DNA from 2 places in the Variovorax sp. PAMC28562 genome. Region 2 is predicted to be linked to the other one. Evidence: predicted binding sites of a transcription regulator. Region 2 holds the regulator's gene; the other holds the start of a gene.
What was found. The regulator FNR, encoded in region 2, switches genes on or off when oxygen is low (the NO sensors DNR and NnrR bind a similar motif). The targets are predictions, from matches to a motif close to TTGATNNNNATCAA.
Positions count from the first base shown of each region.

Region 1: the regulator FNR is predicted to act here: its motif matches at 4,263-4,276, upstream of cydD (thiol reductant ABC exporter subunit CydD).

Region 1 covers NZ_CP060296.1:3,083,497-3,092,219, reverse strand. Annotated here, with positions in the region: gene H7F36_RS14545 (cytochrome ubiquinol oxidase subunit I) at 1-432, opposite strand, end outside; gene H7F36_RS14540 (amino acid ABC transporter ATP-binding/permease protein) at 457-2,238, opposite strand; gene cydD (thiol reductant ABC exporter subunit CydD) at 2,235-4,127, opposite strand; gene H7F36_RS14530 (acyltransferase family protein) at 4,341-5,570, opposite strand; gene H7F36_RS14525 (NAD(P)H-dependent flavin oxidoreductase) at 5,572-6,534, opposite strand; gene H7F36_RS14520 (acyl-CoA dehydrogenase) at 6,597-8,387, opposite strand; gene H7F36_RS14515 (electron transfer flavoprotein subunit alpha/FixB family protein) at 8,460-8,723, opposite strand, start outside.
Region 2 covers NZ_CP060296.1:4,120,678-4,129,400, forward strand. Annotated here, with positions in the region: gene H7F36_RS19290 (Acg family FMN-binding oxidoreductase) at 1-143, opposite strand, end outside; gene H7F36_RS19295 (sensor histidine kinase) at 140-853, opposite strand; gene H7F36_RS19300 (universal stress protein) at 1,040-1,867, opposite strand; gene H7F36_RS19305 (sulfite exporter TauE/SafE family protein) at 1,913-2,623, opposite strand; gene fnr (fumarate/nitrate reduction transcriptional regulator Fnr) at 2,858-3,571, shown strand; gene H7F36_RS19315 (FixH family protein) at 3,576-3,884, opposite strand; gene ccoG (cytochrome c oxidase accessory protein CcoG) at 3,903-5,333, opposite strand; gene ccoP (cytochrome-c oxidase, cbb3-type subunit III) at 5,330-6,256, opposite strand; gene H7F36_RS19330 (cbb3-type cytochrome oxidase subunit 3) at 6,267-6,404, opposite strand; gene ccoO (cytochrome-c oxidase, cbb3-type subunit II) at 6,416-7,057, opposite strand; gene ccoN (cytochrome-c oxidase, cbb3-type subunit I) at 7,076-8,515, opposite strand; gene ccoS (cbb3-type cytochrome oxidase assembly protein CcoS) at 8,583-8,720, opposite strand; gene H7F36_RS19350 (heavy metal translocating P-type ATPase) at 8,720-8,723, opposite strand, start outside.

The DNA of each region.
Region 1 (8,723 bases), 1.0 Mb from region 2:
CCACAACGCCGAGAAGTTGGAGCCGATGGCGACGGCCCAGGTCGTCGTCAGATGGCCGACCTTGGAGAGCTTGTCCCAGCCAAAGAAGAACAGACCGACGAAGGTCGCTTCGAGGAAGAAAGCCATCAGCCCTTCGATGGCCAGTGGCGCGCCGAAGATGTCGCCGACATAGTGGCTGTAGTAGCTCCAGTTCATGCCGAACTGAAACTCCATCACCACGCCGGTCGCAACGCCCATCGCGAAGTTGATGCCGAACAGCACGCCCCAGAACTTGGTCATGTCGCGCCAGATCACGCGGCCCGTCATCACGTAGACGGTCTCCATGATGGCCAGGATGATCGACAGCCCGAGCGTGAGCGGCACGAACAGGAAGTGATAAAGCGCCGTGGCGGCGAACTGCAATCGGGACAGTGCAACGATGTCGAAGTCCATGGGGTTTCCTTTTCTCTTTCTTCTTCAATCGGGGCGCAGCGCACGCAGCGCCGCTTCGAAACCGGGGGTGCCGCGACGCAGGTCGGCGACGATGTGGCCGGCTTCCATGCGGACCAGTCGATCGGCCAGCGCGGCCTCGCGGCGCAGGTGCGTGGCGATGAGTACGGTGCGCGGTCCGGCGTGTTGCGCAAGGCGCTGCAGCACGTCACGTGCGATCTCTGTATCGAGCGCTTCGGTCGGCTCGTCGAGCAGCCAGAAGTCCGTGGGGCGCAGCAACAGCCGCGCGAGCGCGAGCCGGCGCGACTGGCCACCCGACAGGCCGAGGCCGCCTTCGCCGAGTCGCATGTCCAGGCCTGCAGCGGCGGTGCGAATGTCGGGTGCGAGGCCTGCCGCTTCGAGCGCGTGCCAGAGGCGAGCGTCGTCGGCTGAAGGATCAGCGAGGCGCAGGTTATCGCGCAGGCTGTCCTGGAACAGTTCGGTGCGTTGCGTGAGCAGGCAGGCAGGCAGCATCACGGCGGTGCCGGAGCGTGGCGTCAACTCGCCGGCCGCGATGGCGAGCAGCGTGGACTTGCCGGCGCCGCTGGGGCCGATCAACGCAACGCGCTCGCCGACGTCGATGCGCAGCGACACGCCGTGCAAGACGTCCGAGCCGGCCCTGGAAGGCGCAGCGGTGATTTCGTGGAAGCGCAATGCGATGCCGCTCGTCAGCGAGGCGGGGGCGTTGGACAGGGCAGCGCCGACGGACTCGCTCGATGCGGTCGGTGCCGATGGCGCCGATGGTGCGATCGAGCCGGATGTGAACGGCTTCGACTGCATATCGTCCAGCGCCATGCGCGGCGCGAGTCGCCGCACTGCCAGCCAGGTGCGTCCTGCATCGAGCGCGCCGCGCCGCATGGCAGCGAAGGGCTCGACCGCAGTGAGCGCGACCAACAGCGCGAGTGCAGCAGCCGGCGCGCCGATTCGGCCCTCCCCGACCAGCACGCCGACCGCCAGCAACACCGCTACCAAACTGATCGTGCCGGCCATGCCATACGCTGCACCGGCGTTGGCTTCTAGGCGATTCAACGCGAGGTCGGCTGCGGCAAGGCGCCGATCGGCGTCGGCCAGCGCAGCACGCTGCGCGTCGATGCGGCCGGCCATGATGAGGTCGCTCTGCCCGGCGACAAGATCGACGGCGCGTGCACGCAGCACTTCGATCGCATGCGCACGTTGCACCGATGGCCGTCGCGCGCGACGTGCCACGACGAAGGCGATGCCCCAACCACTTGCGACGAGCCATACCGCCAACGCGATGCCCAGGCCAATGTGCATGAAGCCGAGGACGACGCCGGCCAGCACCGCAGCGCCCAATGCCGCCATCGCGGGCACGACGAGCCGCAAATACAAAGACTCGAGCGCGTCGATGTCCGAGGTCAGCCTGAACAGCACACGCGATGGGCGCATCAGCAACTCGCGCGCGGCACCGGCACGCGCCCAGCCGCGGAACAGCTGCACGCGCAACGCCGCCAGCACGGCGAAGGTCGCGTCGTGCGTGACCAGTCGCTCGCCGTAGCGCGAGGCCGTGCGGCCGACCGCCAGCAAGCGGATGCCGGCCGAAGGCATGAAGACGTCGAACATGAACGCGGTCGCGACGTTGGCACCGGCCAGCGCCGTCGCGGTGATGAACCAGCCGGAAAGGCCGAGCAGCGCCATGCCGGTGAGCACGGTGATTGCAGCAAGCAGAGCGCCGAGCAGCAATGCGCGGGGTTGCGTGGCAAGAAAGGGGCGCAGGATCAGACTGACGCGATCCTTGCGGGCGGTGCTCATGCGGCTTCCCTCACGACTTCGCGCACTTCAAAAGTGTCGGCTGCGCCCAGGCTGACCACCCGATCCAGACGCGCGGCCAGCACCGGGTCATGCGTCGCAACGATCAGAGTCTTGCCGCGCGCCAGCGCCATTAGCGCATCGGTCACGCGCAGCGAGGTTTCGGTGTCGAGGTGGGCTGTTGGCTCATCGACGAGCAGCAGATCGACGCCCGCATTCACCACGACACGCGCCAGCGCCAGCCGCACCGCCTCACCACCCGAAAGTCCACCGCCGCCCTCGCCCAGCGCAACACCCAATCGGGCTTGCGCCACATCGGCGAGGCCCGCGAAGCCGAGCGAGGTTTCGATGCGCGCTGCATCGACGCCGATGCGACCGAGGCCGACGTTGCTTTGCACGGAGCCCGCGAACACATGCGGCCGCTGGCCCATCCAGCCGATACGCTGGCGCAGCGCGCCGACGCTGCGGTCTGTCAGCACAGTGCCGCCGATGACGATGTCGCCGCTGTCGGCCGGCAGCAGGCCAGCCAGCAACGACAACAGCGCCGTCTTGCCGGCACCGCTCTCGCCCACTAAGGCGACGTGTTCGCCCGGTGCGACCCGCAGATTGATGTCGGAAAAAAGTGTCGCCTCGCCGACGTGTGTGAAGTGCAAATGGCGCACGACGACGGACGGCGCGGAATGCGGTGACGATGCCTTGCCGTTGACGCTCGTGGTGCTGGAAGCTGCATTGGCCGCGGTCACCGCATGGATCGCCCGGACCGGCGCAGGATCGGCTGCGAGAGCGCTCATGGATACGACGGCGCCGGGCAACCGCACGGTGCCGTTACCCAACGCCGTGAGCGCCTGCAATGCCACCTCGCCGGCAGCACGGTCGTGCCAAACGGCCGAAAGCTCACGCAGCGGCTCGAAAAACGCTGGCGCCAGCAGCAGCACGAAGAGGCCTTGCCCCAAGCCGAGCGGCCTGCCCCATGTGCCGAAATGGAGTGTGCCCAGCAAGTGGAACCCAACGTAGGCCGCGACCATCGCGACGCCGAGCGCCGAGAAAAGTTCGAGTACCGCCGACGACAGGAACGCGATGCGCAGCACGGCCATCGTGCGGCGGCGCAGCGATTGCGCGGCGTCGCCGAGCCGCTCGGCCGTGCGGTCGACAGCGCCGAGCGCACGCAGCGTGGCAAGGCCGCGCAGCCGGTCGAGCAGGAAGGCGTTCATGCTGCCCATCTCGACCATCTGCGCCTCGCTGGCGGCGCGGGCGCGCCAGCCGACGAGTGCCATGAACACGGGGATCAACGGCGCCGCAACGAGCAACACGAGCGCAGCGACCCAAGAGAGGCTCGCGACCACGACGAGGATCACCAACGGCACGAGCGTGACGCGCAGACGCACCGGCTGATAGCGCACGAGATACGGCATGAGCGCTTCGGCCTGCTCGGCGATCACGCTGGAGGCGGCACCGGAGGCGGGGCGATGGCGGTCGAGCGGTGAGCCGCTTGCCAGCGCCGCCGCGGCCCGTGCACGCAAAATCGACAGATGGGCGCGCGCTTTGCCGAAGAGCTGGCGCGTGCCCCACGCGTCCAGCAGCGCGCGCAGCAGGCCGAGCGCCAAGATGCCGAGCGCCGGCGCAAGCACAGCGGACAGCGCAGGCGACAGCAACTCGGTCCATGACCCGGAATGCGCTGCGATCGCGAGACCTGCGACATCGGTATCGCCTCGATGGCCGACTGTTTGCGACATGCGCTGAACCGCCCAAGCCAGCAACGCCGCCTGAGGCAACCAGAGCAACGCCGCCGCCGCCTGCAACACACCGCCCACGCCGGTCGCCGCGAAGAATCGCAGCGAGGGCGCCGGGGCGGCGGGAGTCGGCGCAGCCGAGGCAGCCGAGGCAGATCCCATCTTCTTCATGTTCTTTTTAGTTTCAGCAATCGCTGAAGGTTTGCACAACATGGCCGGCGCTCGTCGATGCCGCCAGTCCGTGCCGTGAGGTTGCCCGCTGCGCCTGCGAGACGCAACCGTGCCTAGAAGGCCGAATTGATCTGTGTCAAGAAAAGGACCGGAGATCGGCCAGCGCTGCGCGTGGACACCGGCGGTGCCGGCGGTTCGCCCGGCTCAGAGCGAAACGAGGAAGCCGCAGACCAGCAGCCCGGCGAACAGCGCGAGCACGGCGCGCCAGCTCGCGGGGCGCAACTCGATGCGGCGATAGAGAACCCACGCTGCCGCCAGCGAGAGTGCAATGGCCGCGACCATGCCCGCTGCGTCGATCCAGGGGGCGGCAGGTGCCCAATGGCTGACCACCGCGCTGACCAGCAGGATCACCGGAAAGTGAATCAGGAACAGGGAGTACGACATGCGTCCGAGTTGTGCGAGCGGCTGGGCCCACGCCGGACACGCAGACGACTTCAGCCAATGCAAACGCTGCGCTCCCGCTATCGCGAGCGCCGTCGCGAGCGCAATGGCGATGCGGCTGCGCCACTCGAACGCCAATGCCGATACGCCGAGCAACGCCAACAGGAGAAAGCCGGCACGCCATGCTGCCGGACTGCCGTGTTTGTCGGACCGGTCGGCGCAACCGATCCAGAACGTCAACATCCCCAAACCATAGGCGCCGAAAAAGTAAAGCGCCGTCGCGTCGAGTTCAGCGTGGAGATTGAAAAAAACGAGGGAACTCGTGGCGAGGCCGAACACGATCACCACGGCAATCCAATGCGCACGCAACGAACGCGCGACGCTGTTGGATATGTTGCTCATGTCGCCAATGTCCTGCGCGTCTTCGCTGCCGCGACGCCAGTGCCGCTCGACCCATGCCGCCAAGCCAACCGCGGCCAGCGACAGCGCGAACAACTGGAAGTCGATCGCCACGTACCACACACCGGCCGACAAAGCGTCGTAGCCGAGCAGATCCTGCAGCAGCAATCCATGCGCCAGCAGCTGCATCAGGTTGGGTACGCCGGGCACCGCGTCGTCGTGTAGCAAGGGCCTTGCGAAAGCGGCCACGACCACGCTGACGATGAGCGCTGCGAGGTACGGAATGATCAGCCGCAGGTACCGCCGCGCAATACGTTCCAGCGGCCTGCCGGCGTTCAGCTGCCCTGCCGGGGCCATGCTGCCAGCAGTCAGAAAACCGGCAATGACCAGGAACACCTGTACGGCCAGGCGCCCATCGGTCGACAACCAGTGGATGAGCGCAGGCGCCAACGGAAACGCGACTTCGGGCATCGGCCCGTAGCGCGCCAGGTGATGGCCGACGATGACCAGGCACGCCAGTCCCTTGACGGCGTCGAGCAGCGGTATGCGCGCCGCGCGGTCGTCCACCGTCGACACGTCCACCGGGTCCGGCATGTCAGAGCGACAGGCGGGCCCTTGCCTCGGCATATTCGCGCTTGAGCTTTTCGACGAACATGGCGGCCGTGCCGACCTCCGTCACGGCACCGATGCCCTGACCCGAACCCCAGATGTCTTTCCACGCTTTGGCCTTGCTGCCATCGCCGGATGCGAAGTTCATCGTCGTCACATCGCCTTCAGGCAGGTTGGCCGGGTCCATGCCGGCGGCCACGATGCTCGGCGCCAGGTAGTTGCCATGCACGCCGGTGAAAAGGTTCGAATAGACGATGTCGTCGGAGCTGCCGTCGACGATCGCCTGCTTGTATTCGTCGCTGGCACGCGCTTCTTCGGTCGCGATGAAGGCGGTGCCGATGTAGGCGAAGTCAGCCCCCATCGCCTGCGCTGCGAGCACCGCGCCGCCGGTGGCAATGGAGCCCGACAACGCGATCGGGCCGTCGAACCACTGGCGGATTTCCTGGATGAGCGCGAACGGGCTCTTCACGCCCGCATGGCCACCGGCACCTGCGGCCACGGCGATGATGCCGTCTGCGCCCTTCTCGATCGCCTTCTTCGCGAACTTGTTGTTGATGATGTCGTGCAGCACGACGCCGCCGTAGCGGTGGATGGCTTCGTTCACGTCGGTGCGCGCGCCGAGCGAGGTGATGACGATCGGCACCTTGTACTTCACGACCATTTCCATGTCGTGATCGAGCCGGTCGTTGCTCTTGTGGACGATCTGGTTGATGGCGAACGGCGCGGCCGGCTTGTCCGGATTGGCCTTGTTGTAGGCCGCGAGTTCCTCGGTGATTTCGATCAGCCACTCTTCGAGTTGCGCCGCCGGACGCGCGTTCAGCGCCGGCATGGAACCGACCACGCCCGCCTTGCACTGCGCGATGACGAGCTTCGGTGTGCTGATGATGAAAAGCGGCGAGCCGATGATGGGCAGCGGCAGGTTCGCAAGCACAGGTGGCAGTTTCGACATGGTCTGTTGTCTTTTTGAAGTTATTGAATCAGGGTCGGAAAGTCGGGTTCAGAAGTCGAGAGTCAGAAGGACTCGAGCGCCAGCGCGGTCACGCTGTCGGCGCCATCGACGATGCTGTCGCGTACCGCAGGCACCTTGTTCAGGATGTGCTCTGCATAGAAGCGCGCAGTAGCGACCTTGGCCTTCATGAATGCCAGGTCGGTGCCGGCCTTCGCGAGGTCTTCGGCCGCGATGAGCGAGCGCGCCAGTTGCCAGCCCGCCATCAGGTTGCCGGCCAGCATCAGGTACGGCACGCTGCCTGAGAACACCGCGTTGGGCGATGCCTTGGTATTGGTCGCCACGAAGCCGACGACTTCGACAAAGGCTTCGCGCGCGGCCTTCAGGCGCTTCAAGACGGCAGCCGCATCGGCACTGTCGCGCTTGGCGAGTTCAGCTTCGGTCTTCTCGATTTGTGCGGCGATGGCCCTGGCTGTCTGGCCGCCATCGCGCGCCGTCTTGCGGCCGACCAGGTCGTTCGCCTGGATGGCGGTCGTGCCTTCGTAGATCGTCAGGATCTTGGCGTCGCGGTAGTACTGCGCGGCGCCCGTCTCCTCGATGAAGCCCATGCCGCCGTGCACCTGCACGCCAAGCGACGTCACTTCCAGGCTCATCTCGGTGCTGTAGCCCTTGATCAGCGGCACCAGGAATTCGTAGAAGGCGGTGTTCTGCTTGCGCGTGTCGGCATCGGGGTGGTGATGCGCAGCGTCGTAGGCGGCCGCGGCCACGCTGGCCATCGCTCGGCACCCTTCGGTGTACGCACGCATCGTCATCAGCATGCGCTTGACGTCGGGGTGATGAATGATCGGCGCGCTGGCGTTCATCGAGCCATCGACCGGGCGGCTCTGCACGCGGTCTTTGGCGTAGGCCACCGCGTGCTGATAGGCGCGCTCGGCGATGGCGATGCCCTGCATGCCGACGGCATAGCGGGCCGAGTTCATCATGATGAACATGTACTCGAGGCCTCGGTTCTCCTGGCCGACGATATAGCCGACAGCGCCGCCGTGATCGCCGTACTGGAGCACCGCAGTCGGGCTGGCCTTGATGCCGAGCTTGTGTTCGATGCTGACGCAGTGCACGTCGTTGCGTTCGCCGAGCGACCCATCTTTGTTCACCATGAACTTCGGCACGACGAAGAGGCTGATGCCCTTCACGCCTTCGGGCGCACCGACCACGCGTGCCAGCACGAGGTGGACGATGTTCTCGGCCATGTCGTGCTCGCCGTACGTGATGTAGATCTTGGTGCCGAAGACCTTGTACGTGCCGTCGGGTTGCGGCTCGGCACGGCTGCGCACCATCGCCAGATCGCTGCCGGCTTGCGGCTCGGTCAGGTTCATGGTGCCGGTCCACTTCCCGCTGATGAGCTTTTCAAGATAGATCGCATTCAGCGCTTCGGAGCCGGCGGTCAGCAGCGCTTCGGTCGCGCCATCGGAGAGCAGTGGGCACAGCGCGAAGCTCATGTTGGCGGAGTTCAGCATCTCGCCGCAGGCTGCGCCGATGGTTTTCGGCAAGCCCTGACCGCCAAAAGCAAGCGGATGCTGCAGGCCCTGCCAGCCGCCCGCCGCGTACTGCGCAAAGGCTTCCTTGAAGCCCGGCGTGGTCGTGACGACGCCGTCCTTGAACGACGACGGATTGCGGTCGCCCGCCACGTTCAGCGGCGCAATGACGTCCTGGTTGAACCGGGCGCATTCTTCGAGCACGGCCTGCGCCGTCTCCAGGCCGGCGTCTTCGAAGCCGGGCATTTTTGCGATTTCTGCGATGTCGGCCAGATGTTCGATGTCGAACAGCATGTCCTTGATCGGTGCGATGTAGCTCATGTCTTTGTCTCCAGATACAGGAAGGGCATCGCGAACGATGCCCTTGAATGACTTACCCGACGTTGCGCGAACTCAAAGCGCCTTGACCAATTCAGGCACGGCCACGAACAAGTCCGCCACCAGCCCGTAGTCGGCCACCGAGAAGATCGGCGCCTCTTCGTCCTTGTTGATCGCCACGATCACCTTGGAGTCCTTCATGCCGGCCAAGTGCTGGATGGCCCCAGAGATGCCGGCAGCGATGTACAGCTGCGGCGCCACGATCTTGCCGGTCTGGCCCACTTGCCAGTCGTTCGGCGCGTAGCCTGCATCCACGGCAGCCCGGCTGGCTCCCAGGCC
Region 2 (8,723 bases):
GCCTCGGTCGCATCCCGGTGCCAGGTGCTTTGCACCGCATCGGCATAGCTCGCCTCACGGCCATCGAAGGAGCAGGCGTTCAGGAGCACAGCGCCCACGGTCGCAAAGCGCCGTCGCGTGAGGGATGTCAGAGCCGGAGTCATGCGATCAATTTCGCGCTCTCGACCACCACCTTCGGCAACATCGCCATGACGTGCGTACCCTGCCCCTGAGCCGACGTGACTGTGAGGCGGCCGCCGCAGGCCTGAACCCGGTGGCGCATTCCGGCCAGGCCGTAGCGCGACGAAGCCACCTGTTCGATGTCGAACCCGATGCCGTTGTCGAGCACCTCGACCAGGATGTTCTTTCCCGCATCGACCAGGGTGACCGAAACCGTACTGGCGCAGGCGTACTTTCCGATGTTGGTCAGGCACTCCTGCACCAGACGATAGATGGCCAGCTCACTCGCATCGTCGCCGCGGGCCTCTTCGATCGCAGTCGTCACCGCAATCGTCGAACTCAGGCTGAAGTCCCGACACAGGATGGTCAGCGACGACGCCAGGCCCAGGTTGGCCAGCGACGACGGACACAGTCCCTCGACCACCCGGCTCTTCAATGCGATACCGCGACCGAGCATTTCCGCCAGATGCTGAAGGCGCCGATCGATCTCGGGCGACGCTGGGTCGAGACGCGACTTCAGGCACGCCACGTCGAGCTTGGCTGCTGTCAGGATGGCACCCAGTTCGTCGTGCAGTTCGCGGGCGAGCAGCGCGCGCTCCTGCTCGCGGATGCGCTGAAGGTGAGTCGCCAGGTCGCCGAGGTATCGGGCGCGGGACTCCCCTTGGGTCTGGATCGAATTGCGTTCGGGCGTCATCCGGTGGGTTCCTCGATCAATGGCTGAAAAGCGGATGCTCGCGGCGAACCGTGGTTGCCGGCATGCGCTCATCGCAGTCTGCTGCGTGCCGCGTTGCAGGGCTTGATGCAGATCAAGGCTCGGCGACCTTGGCCGAGCAAATGTCAAGAAGCCTCATGTGCGTTGACGCTGCTCTGGCTCGACCCCTCAATGCGACATCAACACAGGCAACGTCATGGATTGCAGAATCGTCCGCGTGACGCCACCGAGCACCCACTCGCGTGCGCGGCTGTGTCCGTAGCAGCCCATCACCAGCAGATCGGCACCGACATCCGCGGCCAGCGACAGCAGCTGCGCACCGGCGTCGCCGTCACCTTGCACGCCGGCCTGCACCGTCGCGGTGACGCCATGCGAATGCAGATAGTCCTGCAGCGAGCGCAGTTGCGACTCTGCCTCGTCGCCGTAGCAAACCGCATGCACGCGCGCCGCGCCGCGCAGCCAGGGCAACGCAGCGGACACCGCACGGGCAGCTTCGCGAGTCTCTTTCCATGCCACCAGCACCGTGCGCCCGACCGGGTCGACCGACCCTGTCGAGATGTAAGGCAACACCAGCGCGGGCCGGCCGCTTTCGACCAGCACGGTGGACACGAACTCGGCAGGCAGCTCGCCGTCGTAAGCGTTGTCGCCATCGCGCTGACCGAGTATCAAAAGGTCGGCATAGAGCGCGCGGCGACCGAAGCCCCAGGGCGCATCGCTCATCGGCTCGGCCCAATGCATGTGCGGCGAGTCGCCACCGGCAGCCATGAAGGTGGCGTACGCCTTGTCGCGCGATTGCTTGTCGAGCGCCAGCATGATTGCCATGGCTTCGGCTGCACCTTCGAGGGCGGAGGGGTAGCGCACCAGCGCAGAGAGCGTGCACGGCATGCCGGTCGCCTGGGCGCCGAAGGTCTCTGCCAGCTTGCGTGCGAGCTCGACGCGCGTGGCGGTGCGGGCTGAACTGTCGAGGTGAACCAGAATAGATTTAGGGGTTGTCATTGCAAATTCCTGAGTTGTCGAGGTATGAAATAGATACGACGTATTTCAGCGGCACCACACATCGATCTGGTGCGCAAGCTCGATCCAGACCGCCTGCACGGAGATGACCAGCAAGGCGACGCCGGCGAGCCGGGTTCCCCATTGCTGGCGCCATGCGCCCAAGCCGATGGCAAAGCGGTGCCAGAGCCAGGGCGCGACGAGCAACGACGCACCGCTGCCGGCCGCGAACAGCACCATGACGAAAGCGCCCTGCAGCGGGCCGTTGGCCAGACTCGCCAGCATGAGCGCGGAATACAGCAGGCCGCACGGCATGGCGACCCATGCAAGACCGGTCGCGAACACGCTGGCGGCAGAGCCCGTCAAGGCGCGCAATCGCTCTGCGAGCAGACGGCCGACCCGTTGCGACCACAGCGGCTGACGCCCGGTCACGGCCAGCACCGCGCCCCAGGCCATCACGACCACGTGGAACAGCATCCAGAGGCCGCGGAGCGCGGAGACATTCACGCTGGCCCACGTCAGGCTTTGCACGGTGGCAGCGGCCAGTGCGCCTGCTGCCGCATAGCCCGCCATCCGGCCGGCCTGGAGCAGCAACGGCGCCATCGGCAATGCAGCGGGCGTGATCGCGATGACGCCATGGCCGGGTCGAACTCCCACCCCACGCACGACACCCGCGCACGCCGCACCGCACATGGCCACGCAATGCGGACCACCCGCCAGTCCCATCAACAGCGCGGATGCGGCCAGTGCGGTTTGCATGATCAATACCGCTGCCGAAAGAGCGTGAGCAGCGCAAGGAACGCGAGCAACGATGGTCGGCGACAGCGGTTCATGGTGCTGCGACTTTGCGTTCGATCATTCGAACGCCACTTGATCTGCATCAACGCGGACACAAAAGCCGAACGGAGAATCGAGCGGAGCAGCGCGGCGCTTTCGCTTGCTTTGTCACGCTGCAAATTTCACCGCACCACCTGCCGCAAAGAGACAGCCGCCATGACACCTCAAACCATCAAAGTCGCATGCTCCAACTGCAACCTGCGCGAACTGTGCATGCCGGTCGGCCTCAACCCGGAAGAGCTGGCGCGCATCGACGACCTGGTGGCGACGCGTCGCAAGGTGAAGCGCCGCGAAACCCTCTTTCGCAATGGCGAGCGTTTCACCTCGCTCTATGCGATTCGGACTGGCGTGTTCAAGACTCGCGTGGCATCGGAGGACGGTCGCGATCAGGTCACGGGTTTCCAGATGGCCGGCGAGATCATCGGACTCGATGGCATCGTGAACGACCATCACACCTGCGACGCGGTGGCACTCGAAGACGCCGAGGTCTGCGTGATGCCGTTCGACCGCATCGAAGAGCTGTCGCGCGAGGTCACTTCACTGCAGCGCCATGTGCACCAGATCATGAGCCGCGAGATCGTGCGCGAGCACGGCGTGATGCTGCTGCTGGGCAGCATGCGTGCCGACGAGCGGTTGGCCGCTTTTCTGCTCAACCTCGTGGAACGCCTGTATGCGCGAGGCTTCTCGAAGTCGGAGCTGATGCTGCGCATGACGCGCGAAGAAATCGGCAGTTACCTCGGGCTCAAGCTGGAAACAGTGAGCCGCACCTTGTCCAAGTTCGTGGAAGACCGCATCGTCGAAGTCGACATGCGGCATGTTCGGATCCTCGACGCCGATGCTTTGCGCAGGATGATCAACCCGACGGTGTGAGGCGCTAGCGCGGCGGCGGCGGCGGCGACGGCATGTCCTGCACCGGCGTCGTGGTGTGGTTGCGGCCCTTTTCGGCCGACACCAGCGCCTTGTCGGCCACCGGCCCAGCCGACTTGCCCGCCAGCGTCCGATTGATTTCCAGGCCCTTCTGGTAATAGTTTTCTTCGACCACCGGGTCTGCCGTGCTGATCGCGATCCAGGCCGATGTCAGGCTGCCGACCACCACCACGGCGGGCAGGCCCAGCACGAGCCAGACCAGCGGGAATTTCCACCACGGTCCGGAGCTTTTGGAAGCAGGGAGAAGCGCGCTCATTTTCAAGTCTCCAGTCGGTTATCGGGGAATGAGGAAGACGGCCTTTTCAGAGACCTGCGAGACACCGTCGGCAGACCGCACGTTGAAGAAAACGGTGTGCGATCCGGGTGGTGCATCTTCTGCAGGCACCTGCAGCCGAACCGCCACCCAGCGCGACTCGGCCGGCCCGACATCGACCGCCTGGCTCGGCGTCGCCACGGCCAGCCCCCGCAGTCCGCTGGCATCGATGCGGTAACGCTGCGAGCGCTCGGTCGCGTTCATGATCTGCAGCCGATAGACGTTCTCGAGCTTGCCGCCATCGGCGATACGTGCAAGCGAGGTACGGTCGCGCACCACGTCGACCTTGAGCGGCACGCGCACCACCAGGCTCGCGAGCAAGCCGACGCACAAGGCCAACAGCACGGCACCATAGATCAGCACGCGCGGGCGAAAAACACGCCGCAGCACCTGCGCCGCGCTCCAGCCACCGGCCAGCCCGTTTTGCGTGGCGTAGCGGATCAGCCCGTGCGGCTGCGCCATGCGGTCCATCACCGTGTTGCACGCGTCGACGCACAAGCCGCAGCCGATGCACTCGTACTGCAGACCCTCGCGGATGTCGATACCGGTCGGGCACACCTGCACGCACAGGCCGCAATCGATGCAGTCGCCCAGGCCCTGGGTGCGTGCGTCCTGTGCCCTGGCATGCACGCCACGCGGTTCACCACGCGGCAGGTCGTAGCTGACGATGAGGGTGTCCTTGTCGAACATCGCGCTCTGAAAGCGCGCATACGGGCACATGTACTTGCAGACCTGCTCGCGCATGAAGCCGGCGTTACCGTAGGTGGCCAGACCGTAGAAGAAGACCCAGAAGACTTCCCACGATCCCATGCGCGTCTGCAGGAACTCCATGCCCAGCTCGCGGATGGGCGTGAAGTAGCCGACGAAGGTAAAGCCCGTCCACATCGCGATGCCGAGCCAGATGAAGTGCTTGAACCATTTCTTGACCAGCTTCTCGGCCGAGAACGACTCGCCGTCGAGCCGCATGCGGGCGATGCGGCTGCCCTCGATGCGTTGCTCGATCCACATGAACATCTCGGTGTAGACCGTCTGCGGGCACGCGTACCCGCACCAGAGCCGTCCGGCCACCGCGGTGAACAAGAACAACGACAGCGCCGACAGCACCAGCAGCCCCGACAGGTAGATCAGGTCTTGCGGATACAAGACCAGCCCGAAGACGTAGAAGCGCCGCGCGACCAGATCGAACAGCAGGGTCTGGCGGTCGCCCCACTGCAACCAGGGCGTGGCGTAGAAGAACAGCTGGGTAACGAACACCATCGCCCAGCGCCAGCGCGCGAACTTGCCGCGCACGCTGCGCGGATAGATCTTCTTGGTCGCTTCATAGAGCCCGCCGGCCTCCTCCGCCACGGGCACGATCGGAATGATCTTGCGGGCTGGAGCAGGCACGGTCATGGCAGTACGACAGGCAATGCAACGGCCTTGTTCGACAGCCCCCACACGTACGAGGCCACCACCTTGATCTGCGCTTCGGTCAGGCGACCTTCCTGGCCGGGCATGACGTTGTGCTTGCCGCCGTTGATCATCGCGACGATGGCGTTTTCGCCGAAGCCGTGCAGCCATATCTCGTCGTTCAGGCGCGGTGCCCCGATGCTCTGGTTGCCAACACCACCGATGCCGTGACAGGCCGCACAGGCGGTGAACTTCGACTTGCCCAGCCCGGCGCGCACCGAGTCGGTCGAGCGACCCGACAGGCTGAGCACGTACTGCGCGACGTTCTTAACGTCGTCCGGCGTGCCGACCGCGGCCGCCATGGGCGGCATCTCGCCGATGCGGCCCTTGGTGACGGTTTCGATGATCTTGTCCGGCGTGCCGCCATGCAGCCAGTCGACGTCCGTCAGATTCGGGAAGCCCTTGCTGCCCCGTGCATCGGACCCGTGGCACTGCGAGCAGTTGTTCATGAAGAGCCGCTCGCCGATGGCCATCGCCTTGGGGTCGCCGGCAATCCGCTCGACCGGCATCGTCTGGAATGCCGCATAAACGGGAACGAGATCCTTGTCGGCCTGGGCAACCTCGGCCTCGTACTGGCTAACGGCACTCCAGCCGAGCTTGCCGTTGAAGCTCCCCAGTCCCGGAAAAAAGGCCAGATAGACGAAGGCGAAGATGATCGTGATGACGAACAGCCCGACCCACCACATCGGCAACGGATTGTTGGCCTCGCGCAGGTCTTCGTCCCAGACGTGGCCAGTGGTGTTGTCGTCGGTCGGCGCGATGCGCCCGCGTGCCGTGATCCACAGCAGCAGACCGCAAGCCAGGATGCTGACGACGGCCGCGACGGCGACATAGTTGGCCCAGAAGCCACTGATGAAATCGTTCATGGCGTGTCTTTCAGTCCTGCTCGAAAGGCAGCTGTGCGGCCTCTTCGAAGCGGCGTGTGTTGCGGCTCGAATAGGTCCACGCGACGATGCCGATGAAGAGCACGAAACAGGCGACGGTCGCAAAAACGCGCAGGGTGGTGATGTCCATGGTCTGCTTCTTTACTTGAGCGCGAGGCCCAGTGACTGGAGGTAGGCGATGGTCGCCTCGAGCTCCGTCTTGCCCTGGGTGTCTGCGGTGGCCGATGCGATTTCCGCGTCGGTGTAGGGCACGCCGACACGGCGCAATGCGCGCATGTGAGCGGGCATCGCCTCCGCATCGACCTGGTTCGTTGCGAGCCACGAATAGGCCGGCATGTTCGATTCCGGCACCAGATCGCGCGGGTTGTTCAGATGAATGCGATGCCACTCGTCGCTGTACTTGCCTCCCACGCGGTGCAGGTCGGGCCCGGTGCGCTTGCTGCCCCACTGAAACGGATGGTCGTAGACGAACTCGCCTGCGACAGAGTAGTGCCCGTAGCGCAGCGTCTCGGAGCGAAAGGGTCGGATCATCTGCGAGTGGCAGTTGTAGCAACCCTCGCGCTGGTAGATGTCGCGACCGGCCAGTTGCAGCGCGGTGTACGGCTTCAGCCCGACGATCGGCTCCGTCGTCGACTTCTGGAAGAAGAGCGGCACGATCTCGACCAGCCCGCCGATGGCGATGGTGACCAGGATCAGCACGATCATCAGCAGGTTGTTGGTCTCCACCTTTTCATGGGTGAAGCCGGTTTTGAGGGCGGGCCGGGGGGTGGGTTTGGAAGACATGATTTTTCTTTGTGTGCTTCACGCATGCGCCAGGGCAATGGGCGGAATCGCAGCGCGAACCGAGCGGCCCGATCCCACCGTCATCCAGACGTTCCAGGCCATCACCAACATGCCGCCCAGGTACAACAGCCCGCCGATAAGGCGCACCACGTAGAAGGGATAGGTCGCCTTGACGCTCTCGACGAAGGTGTATGTGAGCGTGCCGTCGGCGTTGATGGCGCGCCACATCAGGCCCTGCATCACGCCGGCGATCCACATGGCGGCGATGTAGAGCACCACGCCGATGGTGGCCGTCCAGAAGTGCACCTCGATGGCGTTGACGCTGTACATCGTCGTGCGGCCGTACATCCGGGGGATCAGGTAGTAGAGCGAGCCCATCGAGATGAAGCCGACCCAGCCGAGCGCACCCGAGTGCACGTGGGCGATGCCCCAATCGGTGTAGTGGCTGAGCGCGTTGACGCTCTTGATGGACATCATCGGACCTTCGAAAGTCGCCATGCCGTAGAACGACAGCGCCACGATGAGGAAGCGCAGGATCGGGTCGTCGCGCAGCTTGTGCCATGCACCCGACAGCGTCATCACGCCGTTGATCATTCCGCCCCAGCTCGGCGCCAGCAGGATGAGCGAGAAGACCATGCCGAGCGACTGCGTCCAGTCGGGCAAGGCGGTGTAGTGCAGGTGGTGCGGGCCGGCCCACATGTAGGTGAAGATCAGTGCCCAGAAGTGCACGATCGACAGGCGGTACGAGTACACCGGGCGCTCGGCCTGCTTGGGGATGTAGTAGTACATCATCCCGAGGAATCCGGCGGTCAGGAAGAAGCCGACCGCGTTATGGCCGTACCACCACTGCACCATCGCATCCTGCACGCCGGCGTAGACCGAATAGCTCTTCATCCAACCCGCCGGCATCGACGCGCCGTTGACGATGTGCAGCAGCGCGACCGCGATGATGAAGGCACCGTAGAACCAGTTGGCCACGTAGATGTGGCGCACCTTGCGGCGGCCGATGGTGCCGAAGAAGACGATGGCGTACGCGACCCAGATGACCGCGATGGCGATCGTGATCGGCCATTCGAGTTCCGCGTATTCCTTGCCGCGGGTGAAGCCCATCGGCAGGCTGATGGCGGCCGAGACGATCACCGCCTGCCAGCCCCAGAACACGAACGACGCGAGCTTCGGTGCGAAGAGGCGAACCTGGCAAGTGCGCTGCACCACATGAAAGCTGGTCGCCATCAAGGCGCAGCCGCCAAAGGCGAAGATCACCGCATTGGTGTGCAGCGGTCGCAGGCGGCCGTAGCTGAGCCATGGCACGCCGAGGTTCAGCTCGGGCCATGCGAGCTGCGACGCGATGATCACGCCGACCAGCATGCCGACCACGCCCCAGACCACTGACATCAAGGCGAACTGACGGATGACCGTATCGGAGTAGGTCACCTCCGGGGTGTGGGTTGCTTGCATTCGGACTGCCTCGTTCATTGGACTGACCGAGTGTTCCCAAGTGCAGCCGCAAGCAGGTTGATGCAGATCAATCGTCGTGCAGAATCCGCTGCCCTTCGCGCTCCACGTCGTCGAATTGACCACTGTCGACCGCCCACCAAAGGCCGAAAAGGATGACCAGTGCGAGCACCACCGAAAACGGGATGAGCAGGAAAAGGATGTCCATCAG